DNA from 2 places in the Peribacillus sp. YIM B13482 genome. Region 1 is predicted to be linked to the other one. Evidence: riboswitches for the same ligand, from Rfam matches in the RefSeq annotation. Region 1 holds a riboswitch; the other holds the start of a gene.
What was found. Region 1 has a riboswitch for lysine ahead of ACFX4L_RS00575 (amino acid permease). Riboswitches for the same ligand answer to the same signal wherever they lie in the genome.
Positions count from the first base shown of each region.

Region 2: another riboswitch for lysine. It lies ahead of ACFX4L_RS01960 (aspartate kinase); the one in region 1 lies ahead of ACFX4L_RS00575 (amino acid permease).

Region 1 covers NZ_JBHZPF010000001.1:103,292-107,731, reverse strand. Annotated here, with positions in the region: gene ACFX4L_RS00580 (glycoside hydrolase family 13 protein) at 1-851, shown strand, start outside; gene ACFX4L_RS00575 (amino acid permease) at 900-2,351, opposite strand; lysine riboswitch at 2,448-2,633, opposite strand; gene ACFX4L_RS00570 (LacI family DNA-binding transcriptional regulator) at 2,888-3,850, opposite strand; partial or broken gene ACFX4L_RS00565 (metal ABC transporter permease) at 4,305-4,440, shown strand, end outside.
Region 2 covers NZ_JBHZPF010000002.1:83,398-87,837, reverse strand. Annotated here, with positions in the region: gene trxA (thioredoxin) at 79-393, shown strand; gene uvrC (excinuclease ABC subunit UvrC) at 496-2,268, shown strand; lysine riboswitch at 2,330-2,506, shown strand; gene ACFX4L_RS01960 (aspartate kinase) at 2,596-3,828, shown strand; gene ACFX4L_RS01955 (YslB family protein) at 3,892-4,362, opposite strand.

The DNA.
Region 1 (4,440 bases):
ATATGGTCTTTCAATTCGAACATATGGATTTGGGGGGCGGACCAGAAGGGAAATGGAGTAACGAAAAGTGGAACCTAAGCGATTTAAAACGAATTCTTTCCAAGTGGCAGACTGGTTTGGAGGAGGATGGCTGGAACAGTTTATACTGGAACAATCATGATCAGTCCCGGATTGTCTCAAGGTTTGGAAATGATGGAGAGTATCGTATTGAAAGCGCAAAGATGCTTGCCGCCTGTCTTCATATGCTTCAAGGTACACCTTATATATATCAAGGGGAAGAGCTGGGAATGACCAATGTTGCATTTGAAAGCATTGATGAATATCGGGATATTGAAACGTTGAATTCATATGACGAACTCGTCAATTCGCATGGCTGGTCAAAAGAGCGGATGATGTCAGCCATTCACGCCCGAAGCAGGGATAATGCGAGGACACCGGTTCAGTGGAATGACTCCCGGAACGCAGGATTCACGAAAGGGACTCCCTGGATTAAGGTCAATCCCAATTTCCCCGAGATTAATGCAGAAAAAGCCTACAATGATCCAAATTCTATTTTTCATTTTTATAAAAGGCTTATCCAATTACGCAAAAAACATGAAATTGTCGTTTATGGCCGTTTTGAACTGCTCTGTCCAGATGATGAACGAATATTTGCCTATACGAGAACGTTTGAAGATGAAAAGCTGTTAGTGCTATGCAACTTTAAGGAGGAGCATGCCGCATATTCTTTGCCTGAAGAGCTAAATTCATATTCTGCTACAAGGCTGATCGGTAATTATGAACAGGGGGAAAAAGGAATCTCGAGAATGCCTCTGCGTCCATATGAATGTCGTGTGTATCATTTGAAATGAAAAAGGACCTGGTTTTCTCCGTTAGAGAAGACCAGGTCCTTTTTAGTATTATTTTGATTTAAGGTCACATTCCTCAAGAGGAATGACTTTCGTTTTATGTTTAATTTTATAGCCGAACCATAGGACGAAAAATAGAATTAAGCCAATGTAGGAAACGAACATTGAATTCCAGTCGATCCCATTACTGCTGAAAGCTTGATAGCCTTGTCCGATGATAATGATAATACATAGGACAAGGGCGAATATTGGCCCGAATGGGAAGCCTTTGGCCCGGTATGGTAAAGCATTCATATCAAGGCCTTGAGCTGCGTAGGCTTTGCGGAATCGATAATGGGCGATCGCAATCCCGACCCAGGTGACGAATCCTGCCATGCCTGAAGCATTTAATAACCAAATATAAACGACACCATCTCCGAAAAATGATGCTAAGAATGCAACGCAGCCAACTAAAGAAGTCACGATAAGTGCATTCACGGGTACTCCTCTTTTATCTAACTTGCCAAGGAATTTTGGTGCTTTCCCATCACGTGCCAAGTCCCAGAGCATACGGGTTGAAGCGTACATGCCTGAGTTACCGGCGGAAAGTACGGATGATAAAATGATCGCGTTCATGATGGATGCAGCAAATGCAAGGCCAGCCCGTTCAAATACGAGCGTGAAGGGACTTACGGCAACATCTTCACTCAATAAACGTGAATCCGTAAACGGAATGATCATTCCAATTACAAAAATGGCAAGGATATAGAATAAGATGATGCGCCAGAAAACGGATCTGATCGCCTTAGGGATATTCTTTTCTGGATCTTCACTTTCACCAGCCGTCACTCCAAGCAATTCTGTTCCTTGGAATGAAAAGCCGGCAGCCATGAATACACCTAGAATCGTGAAGAACCCTCCATTAAAGGGACCTTCGCCCATTGTGAAATTGGAAAAACCAATAGGGTCTTTTCCACCCATGATTCCGAGAATGATCAGAACACCAGTGATCAAGAAAATGACGACTGTCACGACTTTGATCATGGCAAACCAGAATTCTGCTTCCCCAAAACCTTTAACGGACATGTAATTGATAAGAAACATAGTGATTAACGCAATAGCACTCCAGATGAAGGAGGGAGTATCAGGAAACCAGAACTTCATAATTAAGACAACGGCTGCTAATTCAGCGGCAATGGTGATTGCCCAGTTATACCAGTAGTTCCATCCAATCGCAAAACCGAAAGACGGATCGACGAATTTGGATGCATAGACACGGAACGAACCGGCCACTGGCATGAATGCTGCCATTTCTGCAAGACTTGTCATTAAGTAATAAACCATGATGCCGATGACCGCGTATGCCACCAAGGCACCGCCGGGTCCGGCTGAATGGATGGCACCGCCACTTGCTAAAAATAAACCTGTTCCAATCGTTCCACCTAATGAAATCATCATTAAGTGCCGCGCCTTCAGGCTCCTTTTTAATTCAGTGGGGCTTGATGTTGATTGTGAATTTGGCAATTGATGTTACACTCCTTTTTATTGGAAGGGAACGAAATATAAAAAAACAGCAGTCGAAAAAGATCGACGGCTGTTTATAATAAACCCGTTTATCCTTCCGAAGATAGCTCCCCACGCTTTTTTGAAAAAACGTGACAGTGATGTTCCTGTTCGGTGACACCGCCAGCGAGAATATACATGGAATATACCCTAACTTCGGCAACTTATCCTTTCAAACGGAGTCTTGAATTTTCCAGAATCTCGTCCGTTCTACTTTTATAAGCTGCAGCCTCTAACTCATCGGTAAATGAGGAAGTATTCAATTTTCTTAAATCGTAACGCCAGCTTGTAATTGGCCGTACGATGGTACTCATGAAAAATTATGCAATCGCTAATAGAATGCTAGTAACTGAGTAAACTTTACTATATCAAAATTATAAAATAACTTGTTGGATATCGCAATGATTATTTTATGTGGTTATTCTTTCCTAGTTCTCGAAAGATTGGAAGAGGAAACGATATATAAAAGTAAAGCCATTCTGATAACAATACCGTTATTAAACGGTCCTTCTTTTTATAAGGGCGTAGTCCAATTTTACATGTTGGACCGATTCGGGATTCTCAAATAGATCCACTGCCATTTTTCCAATCCATTCCAGAGGCAAGGAAATGGTCGTGATGTCCAGCATCTCACTCAGGCTATCATTATTGAAGCCCAGAATGGCCACATCTTCAGGTACCCTCATACCCGATTTCTTAGCGGTGAGCATGAATCCAGCAGCCGTGTCATCATTAGTGATGATGATGGCTTCAGGTTTGTTTATCATCGAATGCCAATCCTCAAACAACTTTACACCGTCTTTGATGTGATAACTGCCTTCAAACAACCATTCTTTATTGTTTATAAGTTGATGTTTACTCATGATATCGTTAAAGGCCTTTGTTCGAAGAGAACTGTTCCTGCTCTTTTTACGGCCGAGGCTGTATCCAATTTTCTTATATCCTTTAGAAATCACGTATTCAAGGGCACAGGAGAATGCTGCATAATGATCAATGCTGATGGATGAGAATTCAGCCTGGGCTGTATCCTCACATAAGATAATAGGTCCGTATTTTTGATAATCCAAGAGGATTTTCATTTCCGAAATTCTTGAACAAACGATAATGCCATCGAGTTGCTTCATTTGCAGCATATTCAAAGCCTGGATTTCTTTCTCTCTTTCATAATGGGTTTGAAAGATCACTATATGACACCCAATTGCATTTGCCTGTTTAGTAATTCCGTTAACGATTGCCCCGTAATATGGGTGATTGGTGAAGGGGATGATGATGCCGATAAGATTTGTTTTGCCTTTTGAAAGATGAATGGCGTTGATGTTTCTCGAATAATTCAAGCGATCAACGGCTTGTAAAACGCTCTCTCTCTTATCAGAGCTTACATAAGGATGATTATTCAATACACGGGATACTGTTGAGATAGATACACCAGCACATTGAGCAATTTCTTTAATGTTTGTCATGGGATCACCATTTTTTCTTTTTTTTATATTGTACCGTATGAAACCCATTTCAGAGCAAGAGAACAGATCATGGCTGCTGAAGATTTCTTCAAATAAGGTCTTGTTCTGGTATGGGTTTCATCCTTTAAGATTGGTTTAAGTCTTAGCGGAGGAGGAGATCAGGATGTTCCAAACTTTAATCAGCCTGTTTGTACTTTGCGGAATCGAATTGGGATTGGCGTACTTGGCAGTTTCTTTAAAAAAGCCGGAAAAATGATTGGCAATGCACATGGAATGCCAGATGCCCGTCGAGAAATCCGCGTTTACTCTTGAAATACACACTTTTACTCGTGAATTTCACGTCGTCCCATCATAAACATTAGAAAAAGCTCCCCTAGTTTATATTCACCATAAAAACTCCACAATATAAATATAACTTCATCATTACGTTTCATGTACCGAAGGAAAAGCACTCTCCATTTTAGTAGTTGGAATGCTCATCATACCTGCCGCAACGGCTTATCTGCTGACAAATCGGTTAAGTAGAATGATATTGTCAGTATAGTGGTCGGGGTGTTAAATTAAGTCATCGGTTATTATTCAGCTGCCAT
Region 2 (4,440 bases), on a different contig from region 1:
GCAAAATATTGGCGTCGATTCTAGCAACGATGGTATACTGTCTTTAGTTATTTGAGTAAATTTGAGGAGGAAATATATATGGCTATTGTAAATGCAACTGACCAAACTTTCACTACAGATACTAACGAAGGTGTAGTTCTTGTCGATTTTTGGGCTCCATGGTGCGGACCTTGTAAAATGATTGCTCCTGTTCTTCAAGAGCTTGATACTGAAATTGGCGATACAGCGAAAATCGTAAAAGTGGATGTAGATGAAAACCAAGAAACAGCTGGGAAATTCGGTGTGATGAGCATCCCGACACTAATCGTCCTTAAAGACGGTGAAGTGGTGGATAAAGTGGTTGGTTTCCAACCTAAAGAAGCACTTGCTGAACTTATTGCAAAACACGCGTAATAGCAAGATAGCTAAAAAAAGCTTCAAGTCTACGGACTTGAAGCTTTTTTCGCTATCTTGATATATAATAATTGTAAAATGGGAGAACAGGAGGCTGAATGCATGAACCAACAAATAAAGAATAAACTTGCCCTTCTTCCCGATCAACCTGGTTGTTATTTAATGAAAGATCGTCAGGGAACAATCATATATGTAGGCAAAGCGAAAGTGTTGAAAAATCGTGTCCGTTCTTATTTCACGGGATCTCATGATGGAAAAACCTTGCGGCTGGTGAGTGAGATAGAGGATTTCGAATACATCGTAACCTCTTCCAATATCGAGGCTCTCATTTTAGAGTTGAACTTAATCAAAAAACATGATCCAAAATATAATGTCATGCTTAAGGATGATAAGACGTATCCTTTCATCAAGCTGACGGCGGAACGGCATCCACGTCTAATTATTACGCGTAAAGTCAAAAAAGATAAAGGGAAATATTTCGGTCCATATCCGAATGCTTTTGCAGCCAACGAAACGAAAAAATTGCTCGATCGCATCTATCCCCTTAGAAAATGCAATACCTTACCGGATCGCGTGTGTCTTTATTATCACCTTGGCCAGTGCCTGGCCCCATGTGTATATGATGTTGAGGAACAGGAATATAAAAAAATGGTGGATGATATCAACCGGTTCTTGAATGGCGGACATACTGAGATAAAAAAAGAACTGACTGAAAAAATGCTAGAGGCATCAGAGGAGCTCGATTTCGAGAGGGCCAAGGAGTATCGTGACAAAATTGCCCACATTGATATTACGATGGAGAAGCAGAAAATGATGACGACCGATTTCATCGACAGGGATGTATTTGGGTTTGCCTATGATAAAGGCTGGATGTGCGTTCAGGTATTTTTTGTCCGACAGGGTAAATTGATCGAAAGGGATGTTTCACTTTTTCCTGTCTATGATGAACCGGAACAGGAACTTCTTACATTCCTCGGTCAGTTTTACGAGATTACCAACCACTTTAAACCAAAGGAAATCCTGCTGCCTGAGTCAGTGGATGCTGAAATGGCCGAAGGTCTGCTAGGTGTCAAAACGATTCACCCGAAACGGGGATCGAAAAAAGACATGCTTAAATTGGCGAATGAAAATGCCTCCATCGCCCTTCAGGAAAAATTTTCATTGATTGAACGGGATGAAGAAAGAACGATCAATGCGGTGGAAAACCTCGGGAACCAATTAGGGATCTACACCCCGCATCGAATTGAAGCTTTCGACAACTCGAATATCCAGGGAAGTGACCCTGTTTCCGCATTAGTCGTGTTCATTGATGGGAAACCGGAAAAAAGGGAGTACCGTAAATATAAGATCAAAACGGTCCAGGGACCTGATGATTATGAATCGATGCGTGAAGTGGTCAGAAGAAGGTATTCACGAGTATTGAAAGAAGGGCTGCCGCTTCCGGACTTAATCATCATTGATGGAGGAAAGGGACATGTGGAAGCTGTAAGGGATATTTTGGAGAATGAATTAGGCCTTGATATACCACTTTCAGGTCTCATTAAGGATGAAAAGCATAGGACTTCACAATTAATGATTGGAAATCCGCTTGAACTCGTACCTCTTGATTCACGGAGCCAGGAATTTTATCTATTGCAAAGAATTCAGGATGAAGTGCATCGGTTCGCGATTACGTTTCATCGCCAGCTACGCGGGAAAAACGCGGTTCACTCCCAGCTTGATGATATTCCGGGAGTCGGGGAAAAGCGGAGGAAGCAATTATTAAGGCATTTTGGGTCATTGAAGAAAATCAAAGAGGCCACGGCCGAGGAAATCATGGAAGCTGGCATGCCAAAAGGGGTAGCAGAGGGAATCGTTAGAAAATTACAAGAATAATCTTGCTGCAGGCAATTCTCTATGCTATGATAAGAAGGAATTTTTAACTAGACAACTTAAAAGTGCTGATAGAGGTGCGGAATTCAAGAGTAAAAACCTGGAGAAGTATGAGCTTCCATGAAAGGTTTTGAAAGGGGATGACGCCGAAGGAAGACAAGACTCATACCTTGTTTTTCTGGTCTGACATTTAATAAATGGCGGATTGTCAGGGTTTATGCCCTGGAGAGCTATCTCACTGTGTTTACAGTATTGGATATGTGATCACAGCAATGAGATATTTCTCATTGCTTTTTTTATTGCCTAAAAAGGTAGAGAGGGTGCATTAGGATGGCATTAATCGTTCAAAAGTTCGGCGGGACATCCGTCGGAAGCGTAGAAAAAATTAAAAATGTTGCCAATCGGGTAATCGAGGAAGTGAAGAATGGAAATGAGGTAGTCGTCGTTGTTTCAGCTATGGGGAAAACCACGGATCAATTGGTTTCCATGGCCCGGGATATTTCCGGAACACCGAGCAAGAGGGAAATGGATATGCTATTGACTACGGGGGAACAGGTCACGATATCCCTGTTAACGATGGCATTGATTGAAGAGGGACATGAAGCCATTTCGTACACTGGCTGGCAGGCTGGCATGCAAACGGAATCCGTTCATGGGAATGCCCGGATTTTAAACATCGATGCCACGAGGATTCAAGCTCAGCTCCAGGAGAAGAAAATTGTGGTCGTTGCCGGTTTCCAGGGGAACGATGCAAATGGGGAAATCACGACCTTAGGACGAGGCGGTTCCGATACGACGGCAGTTGCCATCGCTGCAGCGCTGAATGCGGATAGATGCGATATTTATACGGATGTAACGGGTGTTTTCACTACGGATCCACGCTACATAAAAGCCGCGCGTAAACTCCAATCCATTTCTTATGATGAGATGCTGGAACTTGCCAACCTAGGGGCGGGCGTCCTTCATCCAAGGGCTGTAGAATATGCAAAAAATTATCAAATTCCGCTTGTAGTCCGTTCGAGCATGGAGAGAGAATCAGGAACGATCATTGAGGAGGAAGCAACTATGGAAGAAAACTTAATTGTACGCGGCATTGCTTTTGAAGACAGTATTACAAGGGTCACAATATATGGATTGCCCCAATCACTTGGTGCATTATCCACAATTTTCACGACACTTGCGAAAAACCGGATTAATGTGGACATCATCATTCAAAGCATGACAGCCGAGGATACGACCAATCTATCATTTTCCACAAAAAGTGAAGATACGCAAGCGGCCTTGATCGTACTGGAAAACAATAAGGAACAATTGTCATTCGACCGAGTCGAAACGGAGGGCGGATTGGCCAAGGTGTCCATCGTCGGATCTGGTATGGTTTCCAATCCAGGAGTGGCTGCCGAGATGTTTGAAGTGATGGCCAATACAGGCATCCAAGTGAAAATGGTCAGCACATCTGAAATTAAAGTCTCGACTGTCGTCAATGAAAAGGAAATGGTGAAGGCGGTCGAATCTCTTCATGAAGCATTTAAACTTGGGCAGCATGCAAATGTGCTAGCTTGAGAGTAAGGAGTCCAATAAAAAACAGACTTCCGGTAAAAAGGGTAAGTCTGTTTTAAGGGCTCATTAGATTTGATCTCTGGGATCCCATTGAATGGTGAATATCACTTTTTTTGCGCGGCGTTTGATTTCTTCCGTTGATTCGCTTAGGAACTTTTTTTGCAGTGTAAACTGCTCGGCAAGGAAACCGGCTTCAAGTTGGAAGTGACAGTCAGGATGTAAATCCATACGGCGGCTGATTATTTCACCCGTCAGTGATAATTCCATCTGGTTTTTCGTATACTTCATGATTTCCAGGGTGCCCCATCCCGCGCTCTGGAAAAATTCAATAACTTCTTGATCGCCATTTAATGGGAATTTACGTGCTAACTGTTTACCTGCCCAATAGAGGATTTGATTAGAGTCTTTTCCGAGAATATCGTTCAATAGAACTTCTCTGATTAATTCGTATCCGAAAGCTGGAACTTGGAATTCTTCAGTTTGAATTTCCTCAGCTGGAATCTCTTCTTCTATCGCAGCAGCAATATTTTTTTTCATAGTTTATCGCCTCTTTCTGTTAATCTATTATAAACGTTTTTCTTTTGCAAATTATACTGTTTTTTATTTATTTAAATA